DNA from 3 places in the Roseburia sp. TF10-5 genome. Region 3 is predicted to be linked to each of the others. Evidence: predicted binding sites of a transcription regulator. Region 3 holds the regulator's gene; each other region holds the start of a gene.

Region 1 (3,290 bases), on a different contig from region 3:
CCGGAAACTTGAAGAACTCAAAAAGCAGGGACATAAGCTTTTGATTGATGATTTCGGCATGGGACATACTTCCCTGCTGTACCTGCAGTCAGAGTATTTTGATGTAGTCAAGCTGGACGGTTCACTGACCCGCCCACTTTTAAAAAGCCATACGAATCAGAAAATTGTGCGTTCGATTATTGAACTGGGACAGGAACTTGGTGTAAATGTCATTGCAGAGTTTGTGGAAAACAGGGAGCAGAGAGATCTTCTGGATACGCTGGGCTGTCATTGCTATCAGGGGTATCTGTATGCAAAACCGCTGGAACTGGAGGCGTTTATTACTTATATGAAACAGATGAACGAGAAGTAGCGGTCTGTTTCTTCAAAAATTTCCAGTGATATTTACCAAAATTTCTCTTGTTTTTTTGAAGCCCTGGATATATGATGATGACAGGGAAATTGTTACAGCACAAAAGCCATTTCAGAAAGGATGGACGGAAAACATGAGAAAGAAGTCACATATTTCACTGGCACGTTATATTGTAGCAAACACAGAGGACGAAGGGCTGAAAAAACACTGGCTGTCGTTTTATATTGGAAGTGTCCTGCCGGATTGTAAGCCATCTTTTATCTATAAACGGCATGAGATTACCGGTACATTTCCAAAACTCAGGAAGGATATAGATGCATTGATTCATGGAAAAGAGAATCGTTTTCCAAAACGGAAGCGGATGTATTACATGAACCTGGGGGAGATCACGCATTACGTAGCAGATTATTTTACCTTTCCGCACAATAAGATTTATCCGGGAGGATTTAAAGAACACTGTGCTTATGAAGAACATCTCAAACATGAACTCCGCGCTTTTTTAAAGACGGAGGCACCGAAGGCATTGAATGAATGCGGGCATCGGCAGTTTGCCAGCCAGGAGGCACTGTTTGATTATATTCAGAAGATGCATGATAAGTATTTAAGCAGTAAGATTGATACTGCAAAAGACATTGAGAATATTGTGCTGGTCAATAAACAGGTGGTGGATGGCATCGATTATCTGTTTTTAAAGAATCATATGCAGCATAGGGTTGCATAGAAGGAAAGCAGTCGGAAATCCGGCTGTTTTTCTACGTTTACGGACACTTATAGGATTGACAAATTTTTGACAAAGTGTTACGATTATCCCATATGAAACTGTCGATGATTCGTGACAATCAGGTACATATACCGTTACGAAAGACATTTAGGATTAGGAGGATTTATACAATGAGTGAGTTCAAGAATTTAACTCTGGAAGTAGCTGACGGAATCGCTGTATTAGCAATCTCCAGACCAGCAGCATTAAATGCATTAAACAGTGAGACTCTGGATGAGTTAAACGTATGCTTAAGCGAGATCGAAGCAAACGATGATATTAAAGCTGTCATCTTAACCGGTGGTCCGGACAAGAAGGGCAACGAGTTCAAGTCATTCGTAGCTGGTGCAGACATTGCCGAGATGGTAAACTTTACAGCTCCGGAAGCACGTGCATTCGGAATCAAGGCTTCTGAGCCATTTTTCAAACTGATGAACATGCGTCAGGTTACTATCGCTGCCGTAAACGGATTTGCATTAGGCGGAGGATGTGAGATCTCTATGGCATGTGATATCCGTATCGCAAGCGAGAATGCCATCTTCGGACAGCCAGAGTGTGGTCTTGGAATCATTCCTGGATTCGGTGGTACACAGAGACTTGCCCGTCTGGTAGGTATGGGACGTGCAAAAGAAATGATCTTTACCTGTGACAATGTAGATGCAAACGAAGCATACCGTATCGGCCTGGTAAATAAGGTAGTTGCCAAGGAAGAACTTATGCCAACTGCAAAGGCTATGGCAGCAAAGATTATTTCTAAGGGAAGCTATGCAGTATCTGTTGCAAAGGCTGCAATCAACAATGGTTATGACATGGATATCAAGAACGCTGTTGAGATGGAGGCTAACCTGTTTGGCGTTGTCAATGATACACATGACAAGAAGGAAGGCATGGGAGCATTCTTAGAAAAGAGAGCTGCTACATTAACAGATTTCTAAAACCATACAGAGGGCGATAAGGGACGATATGAGAAATCATATCGTCCTTTTTTACCATATTTCAGGATAGGGAAAATGGAATTATATTAGACAATCTGGTGAAATTAGGTTATTATAAATAATAAGGGAGTTACCCTAAAACAGGAGTGTTATAAAAATTATTATTAAATGGAGGTTTAACGTCTTCATGGATAAACTTTATATGATCTTATTATGCCTGATGATAGTACCAATTCTTATTTGTATCAAATATTCCAGAAAAATAAAAAGTGATGTGGCATCTTCCATTGTGAAATGCCTCATTTTTGCAATTGTTACGATCCTTAGCAATGGTTTGTCTGCTTTTTCAGGAAATGAAACATTTTCTTATATAATGGAAGCACTTTATCGGTTTTCCTTTGATCTGATGCTGATATATGTATTGCAGTATTCCCAGCAGTATACACGTGTTTTTCACGAGGTTTCACCGTTTAAAAAGGGGTGTTTCATAATTGCATATCTGGATGGAATTTTACTGTTTTTAAATATAATTTTTCATAACGTATTTACGATAGAAACCGTGCGATTCCCGAATTTTGATATGTATCATGTAGCCGACAAATCCATTATTTTTTACTTTCACTATGTGTTTGCATATGGTCTGGTAGTTTGTATTATTGCATCGTTTATCATCAAAATTATACAGATACCGGATTTTTACCGTAAGAAATATTTGCCGATACTTGTGTTAATATGTGTGATCACGGTATCAAAATTTATATGTGGAATTTCAGAATTTCCGATTGATGTGTCGCTTCCTTTTTTTGTATGCGCAGCAATACTGATCTGTTACCTGACGCTGTACCGTTCTTCGCGTGAACTTGTAGATAAAACACTGTCCATCGTTGTAAATGAAATGAATAACGCTGTGATATGTTTTGATATAAATAACGAATGTGTGTATGCCAATGAGCGTGCATTGAAAATATTTAACAGTTCACTGGATTCCCTTTCCGGGATCTCGGAGGATGTACAGGGCTGGATAAAAGAACATGACACCAACAATTCGGCCTCCCTTGAATGGAGTGGTCAAACCATTATTGACAACAAAACGTATTATTTCGATATCGAATACAGAAAACTGTTTGATAAAAAGAATGAATATATAGGTTTTTTCCTGAATCTGATTGATAATACGGAGAAACATATTGCGTTTGAGAAAGAAAAATACCTTGCAACACATGATACGCTTACCGGATTGTAT
Region 2 (3,290 bases), on a different contig from region 3:
TATCAGAGAATTGTTCCGGAACCCCTATAAATAAGCATTCTTCGGATTATTTCTCATCAACAACCTGGAAGATAAAAAATTTAAGATAATAGCTCTCCGGCACATTCGCAGAATTTGCCCACAAAATCGGATGATCCGGCGCCTGCGTACGGAATTCCACCTGACGCAGCCGTTTGTGTGCCGCCTTTGCAGCTTCCTTCACCGTCTTTGCCAGCAGTTCTTGTGTCATAAAATGGGAACAGGAACAGGTTGCCAGGTATCCACCGTCTTTTACCAGCTTTAACCCTTTCATATTGATCTCCCGATAACCTTTGATGGCATTCTTCGTGGCCTCACGGGATTTCGTAAATGCCGGCGGGTCGAGAATGACTACATCATACTTTTCTCCGGCTTCTGCCAGTTTTGGAAGCTCGTCCAGTACATTTGCACAGCGAAAATGTACCGTATCTTCCAGATGATTACGCACGGCATTGGCATTTGCCTGCTGCACCGCATATTCCGAAATATCAAGTCCCGTCACATCGGAAGCACCTGCGATTCCTGCATTCAGTGCAAACGTTCCCATATGTGTAAAACAGTCCAAAACTCTCTTTCCTTTACAGATCCGCTGCATTGCCAGCCGGTTATACTTCTGGTCCAGGAAAAAGCCCGTCTTCTGGCCATTTACCACATCGACCAGATAGTGCACGCCATTTTCCGTAATCTCCACCTCTGTATCAAATGTTTCCCCAATAAATCCTTTCACCTTCGGAAGTCCTTCTTTCCTGCGCTCATTGGCGTCACTTCTCTCATAGACTCCACGGATAGAAATACCGTCCTCTTTCAGTACCCTTTTTAATAATGAAACGATTGTTTCCTTGAACTGCTCCATACCGAGTGCCAGACATTCCACCACAAGCACATCCTCATACTTGTCAATGACCAGTCCCGGCAGAAAATCTGCTTCTCCAAAGATTACTCTGCAGCAATTCAAATCCGGTCTTCCTGTCGTTCCAATTCCCGGAAACACTTTCTCTGCTACATCATCCGCTTCAGGCACGCTGTCATTGCCACCCGCCATCACCTGCTTGCGGTACTCCCACGCATTTTTCACACGCATGTACAAAAACGTTTCGTCGATCTCCTGATCGACATGGCGTGTCAGCATCCGGATACGGATCTTCGAATTCTGATTGATAAATCCCTTTCCCATCGGATATCCGTCAAAATCATGTACCGTCACCACATCTCCATTGGTAAATGTCCCCACAATCGTATCAATCTCATTATCAAAAATCCATGCGCCACCCGCCTTGATCGTGCGGCCTTCTCCCTTTTTTAAAGTAACAATTGTATGATTCTCCATCTTTTCTCTCTTTCTTCTCTATAATGAATTTTCTATTGTCATATTTTCAAAAACGTAAGATAGCTCAAAAACCTTTTTTCAAAGCTTAATTTACGTTTCAAATAACTTTCAGTCACTGTTTTTCTATTTGTGAATTTTCTGCAATTTAGAGTCTGTTAGAATTTTGTCATAAGTCAGCAATTCCCGTACATGGAAGTACGGGAAAGTTGGAATCGCACCCGGACGGTGCGTTTCCAACGGTTGCGTCCGGCTTAGGAACCCTGAATTCAAAATTCTTACAGCCTCTTAATTGCAAGAAATCTGAATAAATGGAAAAACAGTGGCTGAAAGTTTTATCATGTAATTTAAGTGTACCACAGAATAATTACGTTTTCCAGCACTCCCCATTGTTTTTGAAATCCATAAATGTTATAATGTTGTTAATAAATTAACGAAGTTGTTGCATTTCTGTTCACAACTTCACGCTAAGACATACAAGGAGGTCTTATACGAATGGATTTTTCAGAAGAATACAGACAGAAGCTCGTTTCAGCAGACGAAGCCGTAAAAGTAATCAAATCCGGTGACTGGGTAGACTATGGCTGGTGTACCAACACCGTAGATACACTGGACAAAGCACTTGCCAAGCGTACCGATGAACTGAAGGATATCAACCTGCGTGGCGGAATCCTCTTAAAACCGCTTGCCGTATTTGAGCGCGAAGACGCCGGCGAGCATTTTACATGGAATTCCTGGCATATGTCCGGAATCGAACGTCATATGATCGCACGTGGCTGTGCATTCTACAGCCCGATCCGTTATTCCGAGCTCCCTCGTTATTACCGTGAGCTGGATTGTCCGGATGATGTGGCAATGTTCCAGGTTGCTCCAATGGACAAGCATGGATACTTCAACTTCGGGCCAAGTGCTTCCCATCTTGGTGCGATGTGTGAGACAGCCAGACATATCATCGTAGAAGTCAACGAAAATATGCCGCGCTGCCTTGGCGGAACAGAAAACGGTATACATATTTCCAAAGTCAATGCAATCGTAGAAGGCTCCAATCCTCCAATCGGAGAACTCGGTGCCGGCGGTCCTGCTACCGAAGTAGACCAGAAAGTTGCACAGCTGATCGTAGACCAGATTCCAAACGGTGCCTGCTTACAGCTTGGTATCGGCGGTATGCCAAACGCAGTCGGTTCCCTGATCGCACAGTCCGACTTAAAGGATCTTGGTGTTCACACAGAAATGTATGTAGATGCATTCGTAGACATTGCCAAAGCCGGAAAGATTACCGGTGCATGCAAGAACATTGACCGCTACCGTCAGGTATATGGATTCGGTGCCGGAACCAAGAAGATGTATGATTACCTGGATGAAAATCCGGAACTGATGAGTGCCCCTGTCAGCTACACCAACGACATCCGCTCCATTGCAGCACTGGACAACTTTATCTCCATCAACAACTGCGTAGATATTGACCTGTTCGGACAGATCAGTGCCGAGTCTTCCGGAACCAAACACATCAGTGGTGCCGGCGGACAGCTTGACTTCGTTCTCGGTGCTTATATGTCCAAAGGTGGAAAGAGCTTTATCTGCTGTTCTTCCACATTCACGGATAAGAAAGGTGTTATGCATTCCCGCATCCGCCCGACCCTGGCAGAAGGTTCTATTGTCACAGACACCCGTGCAAATACCCACTATGTCGTTACCGAATATGGCATGGTCAATGTAAAGGGATTATCTACCTGGCAGAAGGCAGAGGCTCTGATTTCCATTGCACATCCGGACTTCCGTGATGATCTGATCAAAGAGGCAGACCAGATGCACATCTGGAGACGTTCCAACCGATAAGAACACCGTTTGTTCACAATTTATTCATATTGCAAAAAAACCTCGTTTTTAACGGGGTTTTTTTATAAATTTTACCTCTTGTCTTTACTATCCTTTTTTAGTAATCTATAGT
Region 3 (3,290 bases):
GAGAATGAAGCGATGAGCAAGATTACAATGACAACACCACTGGTAGAGATGGACGGAGATGAAATGACAAGAATTCTCTGGAAAATGATCAAGGATGAGCTGTTACTTCCGTTTATTGATCTGAAAACAGAGTATTATGATCTGGGACTGGAAGAGCGTAACCGGACAAACGATCAGGTAACGGTTGATTCTGCAAATGCAACAAAGAAATACGGTGTTGCTGTAAAATGCGCAACGATCACTCCGAATGCCGCAAGAATGACAGAATATAATTTAAAAGAAATGTGGAAGAGTCCGAACGGAACCATCCGTGCCATGCTTGACGGAACGGTATTCCGTGCGCCGATTGTCGTAAAGGGAATTGAGCCAAATGTTAAGACCTGGGAAAAGCCGATCACGATTGCAAGACATGCGTATGGCGATGTGTATAAGGCATCAGAAATGAAGGTTCCGGGACCTGGTAAGGCTGAGCTGGTATTTACTGCAGAGGATGGAACCATCGTGCGTGAACTGATCCATAATTTTACCGGAGCCGGTGTATTACAGGGACAGCATAACCTGGACGATTCCATTGAAAGCTTTGCACACAGCTGCTTTAAATATGCACTGGATACAAAGCAGGATCTGTGGTTTGCAACAAAGGATACCATTTCCAAAAAATATGACCATACCTTTAAGGATATTTTCCAGGATGTATTTGAGAAGAATTACAAGGATGCATTTGAAAAAGCCGGAATTGAGTATTTTTATACTTTGATTGATGATGCGGTTGCACGTGTTATGAAGTCAAAAGGCGGATTTATCTGGGCATGCAAAAACTATGACGGTGATGTTATGAGTGATATGATCAGTTCTGCATTCGGCTCTCTTGCCATGATGACTTCCGTACTTGTATCCCCGCATGGATATTATGAGTATGAAGCTGCACACGGAACCGTTCAGAGACATTATTATAAGCATCTGAAGGGTGAAGAAACTTCCACAAACTCCGTCGCAACCATTTTTGCATGGACAGGAGCACTCAGAAAGCGCGGAGAACTGGATAAAAATCAGGCACTCTGTGATTTTGCGGATAAACTGGAAGCAGCATGCTTAAAGACCATTGAGTCCGGAAAGATGACAAAGGATCTTGCTTTGATTACGACCATTGAAAATCCGGTGGTATTAAACAGTGAGAATTTTATTAAGGCAATCCGGACAGAACTAGAAGCTTCTCTTTCATAAATAAAAGGATTGGAGGATGAAATTGTGGAAAAGGAAATCTCACAAGCTGTCATCCGTCGTATGCCAAGATATTACCGTTATCTGGGAGAATTGCTGGAGGAAGGCGTTGAGCGCATTTCCTCCAATGATCTGAGTCACCGGATGATGGTGACGGCCTCTCAGATTCGCCAGGATTTGAATAATTTTGGCGGATTTGGACAACAGGGTTACGGATATAATGTGAAATACCTGTATGATGAGATCGGAAAAATACTGGGGTTAAATGAGACCCATAATATTATCATGATCGGTGCCGGAAATCTTGGTCAGGCAATTACAAATTATGTAAAATTTGAACGGTTTGGTTTTATCATTACTGCGTTGTTTGATGTAAAACCATCTTTAAAAGGACAGACCGTTCGTGATATTCCGATTTATATGATGGATGAACTGGATGATTACTGCAAAAAAAATAAAGTAGATATTGCAGCCTTAACACTCCCGAAAGAAAAGGCAGAAGATACTGCGCAGCATCTTGTGAATCTGGGAATCCGTGCCATCTGGAATTTTGCCCATGTGGATCTGGATTTAAGTGATAAAAGTGTGGTTGTCGAAAATGTTCATTTGTCGGACAGTCTGATGCAGTTATCATATAATATCGTGAAGAACTCCAAGTAGCACACAAAGAGGTGATACGATGAAGGATGATGAAGAATTTAAAAAAGCGCTGGCAGACAAACAGGTGCCGATTCTTGTACTTGATGAGAAGTGGCATCGGCTTTTTGCTGTGCATGGCAAGCCGGACGAAATTCATGAAACGGAAAACGAGCTGAATGCTTTGCTTGCCAGACAGGGAAAACTGAATGAAGAGTTAAAACAGCTGAAAAAAGTAAAAAAGCAGCTGATGGAAAGCATTGTCGCAAACATGGACGGAACTACATCCGAAGATATGGATGCACAGCGGGAAAAAAAGCTGGATGAAGATAAACGTCTGATTGATGAAACCAATCAGAAAATGGAAGAAAATGAGGACGAACTGCTGGAAATTCCACGTCGGATCCGTGATGTCAACCGGAAACTGATGCTTCAGAGCATGGGATATTTTTACGAAAAAATACGTGTCAATAAAAAGGAATCCGATGATATTGATGCCTGGATCAATCAGGTTCGTGTGGATTTAAAGAAAAATATCATCCGTAAGCAGAACCGGGATATCAACAATCGTGAGATTTATGCGTATCTGCACGATATCTTCGGGCCATCCACTCTGGATCTGTTCGATATTCACTATGAAGATGAAGATGTGGAAGAGGACAGCGCACAAAATAAACAAAACGATACGAAAGAATCACAAAAGGAAGAGAAGAAAGAGGAGAAATAGAAATCTTGCGTTATCTTGTATCGGGAAAAGAAATGAAGCTTCTGGATCAGAATACGTCGCAGGTGTTTCATGTACCGGAACTGGTATTGATGGAACAGGCATCGATGGCTTTTGTGCAGAAGCTTTTAGTGCTTAAACAAAATAAATTATCGACAGCATTAATTGCCTGTGGAAGCGGAAATAACGGAGGGGACGGACTTGCCATTGCCCGACTTTTGCGGGAACAGGGGGTTTTTGTGTCCGTATGGCCGGCAGGAGAGGAAGAAGGGCACCGGACCAGTCCATCCTATGACACCCAGAAACAGATCTGCAGTGCCTACCGCATTCCGGTCGTGCAAAAGGAGAAAGTTTCCGCAGGGGAGGCATCCTATGATGTGGTCATTGATGCCATGTTTGGAACCGGTCTGTCCCGGGAAATATCCGGAGCACTTGCAAACGATATTGACGTGCTCAATCAATTGTCTGGATGGAAAGTTGCCGTGGATATTGCTTCCGGAATCAGTTCCGATGATGGGGCAGTACTTGGCACGGCTTTTCGGGCAGATGACACAATTACATTTTCATTTGGGAAAAAGGGGCAGTATCTGTGGCCGGGCAATGAATATTGCGGAAAGGTACATGTGGTTTCCATGGGAATTACACAGGAGAGCTGGCTGGATGATAAGCCGCATACGGCTGTTCTGGAATCGGAAGATTTAAAAAAACT

Evidence for each region. Region 3 encodes Rex, which represses fermentation and respiration genes when NADH is low (regulators of the CRP and FNR family bind a similar motif). Its sites were predicted from a motif close to ATTGTTAANTANTTAACAAT; they were not measured.
Region 1: the regulator Rex is predicted to act here: its motif matches at 1,128-1,147, upstream of DXD06_RS13605 (enoyl-CoA hydratase-related protein).
Region 2: the regulator Rex is predicted to act here: its motif matches at 1,761-1,780, upstream of DXD06_RS14780 (butyryl-CoA:acetate CoA-transferase).

Annotation. Positions count from the first base shown of each region.
Region 1 is NZ_QTYW01000018.1:12,061-15,350, reverse strand. It holds gene DXD06_RS13615 (EAL domain-containing protein) at 1-352, shown strand, start outside; gene DXD06_RS13610 (zinc dependent phospholipase C family protein) at 486-1,073, shown strand; gene DXD06_RS13605 (enoyl-CoA hydratase-related protein) at 1,244-2,047, shown strand; gene DXD06_RS13600 (EAL domain-containing protein) at 2,235-3,290, shown strand, end outside.
Region 2 is NZ_QTYW01000021.1:41,323-44,612, reverse strand. It holds gene DXD06_RS14785 (class I SAM-dependent rRNA methyltransferase) at 47-1,345, opposite strand; gene DXD06_RS14780 (butyryl-CoA:acetate CoA-transferase) at 1,838-3,178, shown strand.
Region 3 is NZ_QTYW01000001.1:250,772-254,061, reverse strand. It holds gene DXD06_RS01330 (NADP-dependent isocitrate dehydrogenase) at 13-1,224, shown strand; gene DXD06_RS01325 (redox-sensing transcriptional repressor Rex) at 1,246-1,881, shown strand; gene DXD06_RS01320 (hypothetical protein) at 1,901-2,584, shown strand; gene DXD06_RS01315 (NAD(P)H-hydrate dehydratase) at 2,590-3,290, shown strand, end outside.